One region of the Amycolatopsis japonica genome, then DNA from elsewhere that is predicted to be linked to it. Evidence: riboswitches for the same ligand, from Rfam matches in the RefSeq annotation. Region 1 holds a riboswitch; the other holds the start of a gene.
What was found. Region 1 has a riboswitch for S-adenosylmethionine ahead of AJAP_RS03915 (methionine ABC transporter ATP-binding protein). Riboswitches for the same ligand answer to the same signal wherever they lie in the genome.

Region 1 (5,306 bases):
ACGACATCGCCGACAGTGCTGCCGGCGGGAAGCTCGGTCCGCTGAGTGACCACGGCCATCCGCAAGCCACGGACCTGACTGACCCGTCCTGTATCCGGCTCGCTGATCCCCGCGAGAACCTCCAGCAGCGTCGTCTTCCCGCCCCCGTTGAGACCGACGACACCGATACGCTGCCCCTCCGCCACACCGAGCGAAACACCGTCGAGCAGCGGGCGCACCCCGAAGGACTTGCTCACCGACTCCAGGTTGACCAAGTTGGCCATGCCTCAGCCGATCCTTTCCGAAAAGCTTGCACCACAACGAATTAGTCGATGTCCATTTCGGACACCCTCACGCGTGCACCCGCGGCGGTGACGGCCGCGGCGCGTCGTCGCCGCCGACCAGCCGCGCTCCGGGCACCGGCCCGTGCGCGACGCGTACCGTGCGGCAGACACCCGCGCCGGACAGCTCCGCGGCGACCTCGACGGCCGACTGGGCATCCGCGCACAGAAAGGCACAGGTCGGTCCGGAGCCTGAGACGGTGCCGGCGAGCGCACCCGCGTTGACCCCCGCCCGCAAGGTACGACGCAGCCCCGGCCGCAACGAGACGGCGGCCGCCTGAAGGTCATTACCCAGAAGCAGCGCCAGCTGCCGCGGGTCACCGGACGCCAGCGCCTCGACCACCGGAGTGTGCGAACCGATCCGCGGCGGGCTGCCCTCTTCACGCAACTTGTCCAGCTCGCCGAACACCCTCGGCGTCGAAAGACCTCGCTGGTCGAAGGCCAGAACCCAATGGAAGGTGTGCCGCGACAAGACCGGCACCAGCTGCTCACCTCGGCCGGTGCCCAACGCGGTCCCGCCGTAGAGCGCGAACGGGACATCGCTGCCGAGCTTCGCGGCGATACCCGCCAGTTCGTCTCGGGAGATGTCGAGCTTCCAAAGCGACGCGAGCCCCACCAGGGTCGCGGCCGCGTCGGCGCTGCCACCGGCCATCCCGCCCGCCACCGGGATGCCTTTGCGCAGTACGACCCTGACCTTGGACTCGCCGTCCGCCTTGCCGACGTGTGCCGCCAGCGCCTGCGCCGCCTTCCAGGCGAGGTTGTTCGCCCCTGTCGGTACGGAGCCTTCGCCTTCGCCGTAGACCTCGACACCGGGATCCTCGGTGACCGCGACGGTCACCTCGTCGGTCAAAGAAAGCGCCTGGAACACGGTCACCAGCTCGTGGTAACCGTCCGGGCGTACGTCACCGACCGACAGGTGCAGGTTGACCTTGGCGGGAACCCTGACGGTTACTGGGGGCGGTACGACGGCGAGCACCCGTCAAGCCTACGTGGCCGTTCCACTTGCGCTGTCACCAGGAGAAAAGAGAACAGGACGAGTCGGACACGAACGGGCCGCCCCGGACGGATTTCGTCCTGGGCGGCCCGTTCGTGGAGGAATCAGGCAGCGACACCCTGCGGTCCGCGGACCGGGTGGGTCACGTGGCCGCCGCGCTCGGCGATCCAGGCGAGCGCGGCGTCCGCACGCTCACCGCGGACACCGAGACGGAACCGGCCAACCGGCGTGTCGCCGATCCGGGTCAGGCCACCGCCGATGGTGGCGAGTTCGACGTCGAAGCGACCGGCGGCCTCCGGGAGCAACGCACCGACCGAGGCGAAGCCGACCAGCACGACGTCCACCGCGCGGTCGTACTTCGAGGCCTGCGCACGCCCGGTCTCGATCGCGGGAAGCAGCGCCTGCGCAGTACGGCTGTTCGGGTCGGAGACCAGGTCGAGCACGGTCCCGCGTTCGATGATCGCCCCGGCTTCCAGAACCGCGACGTCGTCGCAGACACGGCGAACCACGCCGGCGTCGGGAGTGGTGAGCAGCACGGTGACTCCGAGCTCGGCACGGGCCCGGTCGAGCACGGTGAGGACCGCGCCGGACTCCTCGGCCTGCACGCCGGCGGTCGGGTCGTCGGCCAAGAGCACGGACGGCCCGGCGGCCAGCGCCTTGGCGATGGCCACTCGGCGCAGCTGCCCTTCGGACAGGTCGCCCGGCCGCTGCCCCGCCCGGGGGGTGAGCCCGACCAGGTCGAGCAGGTTGCCGACCCGGTTGCGCCGCTGCGGCCCGTCGAGACCGAGCTGTTCGAGCGGCGAAGCGATGTTGCCGGCGATGGTGCGCTCGGCGAGCAATTCCGGTTTGGTGCTCACGACACCGACCTGCCGCCGGATCTCGCGCAGACGGCGTCCGTCGAGAGTCCCTGTGTTGAGGCCGTCGAGGCGGACGACGCCACGGTCGGGACGCTCCTGAAGACCGATGCAACGAGCGAGGGTCGACTTGCCGGAGCCGGCCGGGCCGACGACTCCGAACAGCGAGCCCGCTTGGATGTCCACGCTCACATCGCGCAGCGCGACGACGGGATTTCCGTTGAGGGGAAAGGATTTGGACAGGTTTTCGACAGTGATCACGAGAGGCTCCATGCGAATGGGGCGCTGCTTCTTTCGAGCGCGCCGACCGTCACCGAGTGACCGTCCGGAAACGGACGGTTTTCAGAGGTAAGGGAGAAGGACTCAGGCAGTAACGGTGGAGCGTCGACACGCACTTACCGTGCGGCGACCTTCATCGACGACACGTCGCCTGGTCAGCAGGAGCGGGTGGGTGACCCTGTTCATTAGGCAAAGCCTCCATCGGTCCTGGCTGTAGCACCTGCCCTGTGGAGGGTGGTTGCTGCGACTTCGGCGAGCCAGGTCTCTCAGTCGCTCGGGATGGCTCACTGAGTAAAACCGATCCCACTGGATGAAAGCAAGCGCGTAGGCGCAGATCACACGTCTGGTCGCGTCCATAATACAGGATGGGGCGTCCAGATAATGGAACACAGTCAGGCGCCTTCGACTTGCGCCAGGCGCGCTACCTGCTAAGACAACGCCGGCTCATACAGATCGAGAAGGCTTACGCACGTGCCGACGTGGCGCGGCTGACGTTCGCGCGGTGCCGGTCACATCCGAGGCAGGCGATCAACCGGCGACCGCGGCAATCCGCGCGAACTGGTGGACATCCAGCTGTTCACCGCGGGTCTTGGGGTCGATTCCCGCCTTCTCGAGCAGCTCCCCCGCGCGTTCGGCGGAACCGGCCCATGACGCCAACGCGGCACGCAAAGTCTTCCGCCGCTGGGAGAAGGCGGCGTCGACCACCGCGAACAATCGCTCCCGGTCCACGGACGACACCACCTCGCCCCGTTCGAAAGCGACCAGTGCGGAGTCCACGTTCGGAACGGGCCAGAACACCGCGCGAGGCACCGCGGCGACCTTGCGCGCCTTTCCGTACCAAGCGAGCTTGACGCTGGGGACGCCATAAGTCCGGCTCCCCGGGCCGGCCGCCATCCGGTCCGCGACCTCGGTCTGGACCATCACGAGACCGCTGGTCAGCGACGGCAGTTCAGCAAGCAGGTGAAGCACGACCGGAACTGCGACGTTGTACGGCAGGTTCGCGACGAGCGCCGTCGGACGCGCGGGCAGGTCGTCGGACGTGATCCGCAACGCGTCCGCGCCGACGACCGTCAGTCGTTCGGCCCCGCCCCGTTCGGCTGCGGTATCCGGCAATCGCCCAGCCAGCACAGGGTCGATTTCGACCGCGACGACCTCGGCGCCGGTCGCGAGCAGTCCGAGGGTCAACGAGCCGAGGCCCGGCCCGACCTCCAGCACGACGTCGCCTTCACCGACCCCCGAGAGGTCGACGATGCGTCGCACCGTATTGGGGTCGTGCACGAAGTTCTGGCCGAGCTTCTTGGTCGGACGTACGTCCAGCTCGGCCGCCAGCGCCCTGATCTCCGCAGGACCGAGCAGTTCAGTCACCCGACGATCGTAACCAGCCCCGGTGGGCCACGATTGGCCGGTGGACGACGTTGTACTCGAAGGCGAGAAAGTCCGGCTGCGCGACTGGAGGCCCGGCGACCTCCGACCGCTTCGCGACCTACTCGATCCCACGCGGCCCTGGCATGAAACGAACGGGCCCTATTTCGGCACCCCGACCGCGGCGGCGGCCGACTCGACGGCACGCGAACTCACCACGCCCAAGACCGAGCCCGTCGATCCCCGCACCAGCCTCGCCGTATGCGATCTGAAGGACGGCAGGTTGATCGGCAGGGTCAGCTGGTACTGGGAAAGCAGGCAGACCGACTGGCGGCGGATGGGGTTGGCGATCTACGACGAGCGGTACTGGGGCGGCGGATACGGCACTGAGGCCTTGCGCCTGTGGACGACCTATTTGTTCGCTCGCACCGACACGCTCCGCCTGGACTTCGCCACGTTCTCGGGGAACCCGGGGATGATCGCCGTCGGGCGGCGGCTGGGGTTCGTGGAGGAAGGCCGGTTCCGGCGCGCGCGACGCTGGGCCGGAGGCGTGCATGACGCCGTCGTCTATGGGGTGCTCCGCGAGGAGTGGGACCGGATGACCGGATGACCGCGGAGCTGTGATCCCGCCCCCACCATCCGTATGGCGTTTTCGAACCGACACGTATCCCACTCCCGTGTGATCGGCGCAGGTCAGCGCAGGCGGAGCGTAATGATCATCCACCCGATCGATACCGTGCATTCGTTCGAATCTGCCTCGACAATCGAGGGATGACCAGCAAAAACAATCCCAAGGCCTTCCCGCTCAACCTGCCGGAAGGTGACGCCGAACTGCTCCTCGACGAGTTGCAGACACGGCTACGCGAAGGGCGACGTCTGTTCGCCGAAGTCGGCCAGATCCTGGCCGAGATCGAGTCACGTGGGGTCCGAGACCTCTACGGATACAACTCGATCGCCGCCTTCTACGAGCATGTGGCTCGAGTGCCTCGAGCAGAGGCTCAGAGAGTGACCGGCAGAGCGCTCGCGCTCAATTCGAGACGGGCGCGCGACGGCACGACGATCGACCCCGTCGCGCCGTTGACCGGTGAATCGGCCAGCACCGGCGCGTTGGCCGAGGCCGGTATCGACCGGATCGTCACCGTCATGAAGAGGCTGCCGGACCACCTCGACGCGGACGAGCGGCTTGAGGCCGAAAAGGGCCTGGTCGAACTCGCGGGCGTCGCAAGACCGCGCGACGTCACGATGGCGGGCACCGACCTGCTCGCGCGACATGATCCGGATGGGAAGCCCAAAGACGATCCCGAGCCGAAACGTCAGCGAAGCGAATTCTGGTTGCGCCAGAAACGGACCGGCCGCTGGGACATGCGCGGAAACCTCGACCCCGAGACGGGCGCCCGCCTGAACGCGCTCCTGGTGCCGCGTGCGTATCCGGCTCCCGGCGAAGTAGCCGACGACCGTGCGCCCGCGGAGAGACGCGGCGACGCGTTCGCGGAGATC
Region 2 (5,306 bases), 3.5 Mb from region 1:
GGGCCTGGCCATCCCGCTGGCCGCGTTCGTGATGACGGCGCCGGTCATCGCGGGCATGGCGGGATCGGTCAGTCTCGTCTCGGTGCTGACCAACGTGCTCGCCGCACCGGTGGTCGCCCCGGCCACCGTGTTCGGCGTGCTCGCCACCGCCGTCGGACCGTGGTGGCCGTCGGCGGGCCGGCTGCTGGTCCGGTTGACCGAACCCGAGGCGAGCTGGCTCATCACCGTGGCCCGCCACGGCGCCCGGGCCCCGGGAGCCGTCGTGGACTGGCCGGATGGCTGGTGGGGCGGGCTTTTGGCGGCCGGACTGCTCGCCGTGCTGCTCGTCGTCATCCGGTTGCGGCACGGCCGGATCCTGCTGGCGATCGCGTTGGCCACCGGGCTGGTCGTCTTCGTACCGGTGCGGGTGCTGGCACCGGCGTGGCCACCGCCGGCATGGAACGCCGTCGCCTGTGACGTCGGACAGGGCGATGCCGTCGTCCTCGCCACAGGTGAGCAGGGCAGGGCGGTCCTGGTCGACACCGGGCCGGAACCGGGACCGGTGGACGAATGCCTGAGCAGGCTCGGCGTGGACCGCGTGCCGCTGATCGTGCTGAGTCATCTGCACGCCGACCACATCGGCGGTCTCGGATCCGTCTTCGAGGGCCGGTCGATCGGAGCGGTCGCCGTCGGCCCGGGACGGGCCCCGGCCTGGGCGTGGCAGCAGGTCGCGGACGAGACGGCGCGGCGCGGAATTCCCTTGCTGGAGCTGGAGATCGGACAACGGCTGGAATGGCAGGCGTTGTCACTCGACGTGCTGGGGCCGCGCTATGTCACCCGGCGCTCGGTCCGTGAACAGGATGGCACGGTGATCAACAACGGTTCGGTCGTCCTGCGCGCCGGGACCCCGGCGGGCCGGTTGCTGCTGACAGGCGACATCGAGCTCGCCGCGCAGTCCGACCTGATGGCCGAGGGTGCCGATCTGCGTGCCGAGATCTTGAAGGTCCCGCATCACGGAAGTCGTTACACGGCACCGGATTTCCTCAACGCCGTCGCACCGCGGGCCGCATTGGTGAGCGTCGGTGCCGGAAACACCTACGGTCATCCGAACAAGTCCACTTTGGACAGTCTGGTGGCCGTCGGCGCGGCGGTCGCCAGGACGGACACGGACGGCGACACCGCGGTGGTCGCGGACGGGCGAGGCCTCGCCCTGGTACGCCGGGGTGAGCCCCGCGGCCCGCCTCGTTCCTGAGGCGGGCCGCGCGAAACTCAGATGCCCGAGCTTTTAGATACCCAGAGCTTCGCGGACCGCGTCGGCCGAGGCGCTGACGGTGGCCTTCGGGCCGATCTTGTCCTCGACGGCGTCGAGGGTCTTGAGGCCGTCGCCGGTGATCAGCAGGACGATCTCCTCGTCCGGGTTGAGCTTGCCGGTCTCGATGAGCTTCTTGGCCGTCGCGACGGTCACGCCGCCCGCGGTCTCGGTGAAGATGCCCTCGGTGCGGGCGAGCAGCCGAATGCCCTCGACGACCTCTTCGTCAGTGACGTCTTCGATCGCGCCACCGGTGCGGTTGACCACGTCGAGGACGTAGGGACCGTCTGCGGGGTTCCCGATCGCCAGCGACCGGGCGATCGTGTCCGGCTTGACCGGCTGGACGACGTCGTGCCCGGCGCGGAAGGCCGCCGAGACGGGGGAGCAGCCGGTGGCCTGCGCGCCGAACACCTTGTACGGCGTCTCGTCGACGAGGCCGAGCTGACCGAACTCGCGGAAACCCTTGTCCACCTTGGTGAGCTGGGAACCGGAGGCGATCGGCACCACGATCTGGGAGGGAAGCCGCCAGCCGAGCTGTTCGGCGACCTCGAAGGCCAGCGTCTTGGAACCTTCCGAGTAGTAGGGCCGGACGTTCACATTGACGAACGCCCAGCTCTCCTGCTCGGCGGCGAGCTGGGTGGCGAGCCGGTTCACGTCGTCGTAGTTGCCGTCGACCGCGATCAGGTCACCGTCGTACACGGCGGTGGTGAGGATCTTGGCGCGTTCGAGGGTCTTCGGGATCAGGACGACCGACCGCCAGCCCGCGCGGGCCGCCGCGGCGGCGACGGCGTTGGCCAGGTTGCCGGTCGACGGACAGGCCAGCACGTCGAACCCGAATTCGCGGGCGGCGGCCAGCGCGACGGCGACCACGCGGTCCTTGAACGAGTGGGTGGGGTTCCCGGTGTCGTCCTTGACCCAGACCTTCTTGACGCCCAAGGCTTTCGCGAGCCTGTCGGCCTGGATGAGCCGGGTGGCGCCGGGTTCGGTGTTGGGGATCTCTTCGACGTTCGACGGAACGGGAAGGAGCTTCTTGTAGCGCCAGATGTTCTTCGGCCCGGCTTCGATGTCCTCGCGGCGCACGCGGCCGAAGTCGTAGGCGACCTCGAGCGGCGAGAAGTCCTCGGCGGAAACGAATTCGGGGGCGAGCGGCTGCCGGTGTCCCTCTTCCTTCGACACCAGTTCGACGGCCGGTCCGAGATCCGGGGTCTTGGTGGTGGAGGTCGTGCCGAGGGTTGCGGTCATCGCGAGGTTCCTTTCCTCATCTGCCCCGCCGGTGGCGGGCCGGAATTGGCACCGTGTTCGTCAGCTATCCCGCGATCGCGGGATGACAGGCTGACGCCGGTTGCCGGGGCTTCATCGGGCCGTTCCCTCTGCCCCTCTGGATGAGCGGTATTCGATTGTCGGCACGCGTGTCATCGCGTCGCCTCGCCAACACCGTACGACATGAGCCTCAGGTGGGGCCACCGTGCCCGGAACACATCACCGGACAAAGCACACGAGAGGAGGAGTGGCAGGATCGTCACCGTGACGACGCAAGCTTCCGCCCCATCGCCGCTGGTCCTGGTTCTCGGTGAGGAAGAGCTGCTGATCGAACGTGCGGTCCGCAGTGCTTCGGACGCGGCCAAAGCGGCCGACCCGACGGCGGATCTCACCCGGATCCGGGTGTCGGACCTCACAGTCCCGGCGCTCGCGGAAATGGTCAGCCCCTCGCTGTTCGCCGAGGGCAGGGTGATCGTCCTCGAATCCGCGCACGACATCTCGCAGGAACTCGCCGACGGGGTGATGGCCTACGTCAAGGCGCCCGCCGACGGCATCGTGCTCGTCGTCGTGCACAGCGGAGGCGGCCGGAGCAAGGCCGCGAAAGGGCTTCCAGCCGCCTTGAAGAAGGCGGGCGCGGAGGTAGTCGAGTGCCCGAAGCTGACCAAGGCCGCCGAGCGGGAATCCTTTGTCCGCAACGAGGTCCGCCGGGTCGGCGGGAAGATCGACGGTGCGGCCGTGCTGGCGTTGATCGACGCCGTCGGCTCGGATCTGCGCGAGCTGTCGTCGGCGGCGACCCAGCTCGTCGCGGACGCCGGCGGGGCGGTCGACGAGCAGGCCGTCCGGCGCTACCACCGTGGCCGCGCGGACGTGAACGGTTTCGCCGTCGCCGAGAAGGCCGTCGCCGGTGACAAGGCGGCGGCGCTGGAGTCGCTGCGCTGGGCGATGCAGCTGGGCGTACCGCATGTGCTGGTCGCGGACGCGCTCGCCGACGCCGTCCGCACGATCGCGCGGGTGTCCGGCGCCGGTCGCGGGAACCCGAATCAGATGGCGGGCGAGCTGGGGATGCCGCCATGGAAGGTGCGCAAGGCGCAGGGGCAGGCCCGCGGCTGGGGGCAGGACGGTCTGGCCACCGCGATGAGGGTGGTCGCCAGGCTCAACGCCGAGGTCAAGGGGGTGGCGGCCAATCCGGAGTACGCCTTGGAGCGGGCTGTCCTGGAGGTCGTCGACGCCCACGGCACAAGCCGCTGAGAACGGCGAAGGGCCCCGGCGACGTGAGTCGGCCGGGGCCCTTCGAAAGCCGATCAGAGAGAGTTCGCGCGCTTCGCGAGCGCGGACTTCTTGTTGGCGGCCTGGTTGGCGTGGATGACGCCCTTGGTCACGGCCTTGTCCAGCTTCTTGGCCGCGTCCTTCTGCAGCTCCAGGGCCTTGGCCTTGTCACCGGCGTCGGCGGCCTCGCGGAACTTGCGGATCGCGGTCTTCACCGAGGACCGGATCGCCTGGTTGCGCTGACGCGCCTTCTCGTTGGTGGTGATGCGCTTGATCTGCGACTTGATGTTGGCCACGGGGGCGCTCCTCTTGAATCTCTCGGTGGTTTCACCGCCGCGCTGTGACCGGCCCTGCGTGCTCGTGAGAGCGGCGCGGGTTTCCTCCATGACGGAATGCCACACGACGGTGAAGCGCAAGCTTAACAGCCGTCCCGGCGCGGCTCGCGCCAGCCTCGGGCGGGCTGCTTGCGGTACGGTGAAGATCGTAGTGCCTAGGGTTCCGCCGCCTGCCCGTTCAGCGAAACACACAATCAGGGCAGACGGGACCGGTCCGAGCGGCACCATCGGCGGAGCCGGAAGCACCGCCGTTCATCTGACGGGACAAAAGCCTGGAGGACCGGGTTTTCCGCATGCGCGGAAAACGTGAAAGGTCCGCTGTGAACGCCACCGCTCTGTCCTTCGTCGTCATCGCCGCCGTCATCCACGCGGGCTGGAACCTCGCCGCCAAGCGGATCCGCCGCGGCGGAGCCAGGTTCGTCTGGGCGTACTACAGCCTTTCCGCGATCCTGCTCGTCCCCGTCATGGCGGTCTCGCTGGCCGTGGAACCACAACGTCCACAGTGGACCTGGCTGTTCGCCGCCGTGGTCACCGCGGTGTTCCACGTCACGTACGGCATCGTCCTCCAACGGGGATACGCCGTCGGCGATCTGTCCGTCGTCTATCCCGTCGCCCGCGGTACCGGGCCGCTGATCTCGGTACTCGCCGCCGTCCTGCTGCTCGGCGAGCGGCCCGGAATCCTCGGCCTGGTGGGCGCGTTCCTCGTGGTCGCCGGTGTGCTGGTGATCGGGACCGGGCGGGCGCCGGCCCACGCCGACGCCGCCGACCGTGTCGCTCGCCGCAAAGGCCTGTTCTACGGCCTGCTGACCGGTCTCACGATCGCCGCCTACACGCTGTGGGACGCGCATTCGGTCACCGGTCTCGGTGTCCCGCCGATCGTGTACTTCGGAACCGGCGCGATCGTGCAGAGCCTGCTGATGGCGCCGTACGCGCTGAAGGACCGCGAGGAGATCTCGTGGCTCTGGCGCGAGCACAAGCGTGAGGTCGTCATCGTCGGCGTGTTCTCACCCGTCGCCTACCTCCTGGTGCTCTACGCCCTCCAGGTCGCCCCAGTGAGCCTCGTCGCGCCCGCGAGGGAGCTGAGCATCGTCTTGGGCGGCGTCGCCGCCTGGCTGGTCCTGGGGGAGGCGAACGCCGTCCGCCGGCTGGCCGGGTCG

Region 2: it holds a riboswitch for S-adenosylmethionine, as region 1 does, so the genes downstream of both, thrC (threonine synthase) here and AJAP_RS03915 (methionine ABC transporter ATP-binding protein) in region 1, are expected to answer to the same signal.

The regions. Positions count from the first base shown of each region.
Region 1 covers NZ_CP008953.1:774,701-780,006, reverse strand. The annotation lists gene AJAP_RS03925 (ABC-F family ATP-binding cassette domain-containing protein) at 1-263, opposite strand, end outside; gene AJAP_RS03920 (4-(cytidine 5'-diphospho)-2-C-methyl-D-erythritol kinase) at 331-1,296, opposite strand; gene AJAP_RS03915 (methionine ABC transporter ATP-binding protein) at 1,419-2,429, opposite strand; SAM riboswitch class I at 2,643-2,733, opposite strand; gene rsmA (16S rRNA (adenine(1518)-N(6)/adenine(1519)-N(6))-dimethyltransferase RsmA) at 2,976-3,812, opposite strand; gene AJAP_RS03905 (GNAT family N-acetyltransferase) at 3,853-4,419, shown strand; gene AJAP_RS03900 (DUF222 domain-containing protein) at 4,581-5,306, shown strand, end outside.
Region 2 covers NZ_CP008953.1:6,256,335-6,261,640, reverse strand. The annotation lists gene AJAP_RS29035 (ComEC/Rec2 family competence protein) at 1-1,231, shown strand, start outside; gene thrC (threonine synthase) at 1,265-2,530, opposite strand; SAM riboswitch class I at 2,544-2,677, opposite strand; gene holA (DNA polymerase III subunit delta) at 2,813-3,796, shown strand; gene rpsT (30S ribosomal protein S20) at 3,850-4,110, opposite strand; gene AJAP_RS29015 (EamA family transporter) at 4,443-5,306, shown strand, end outside.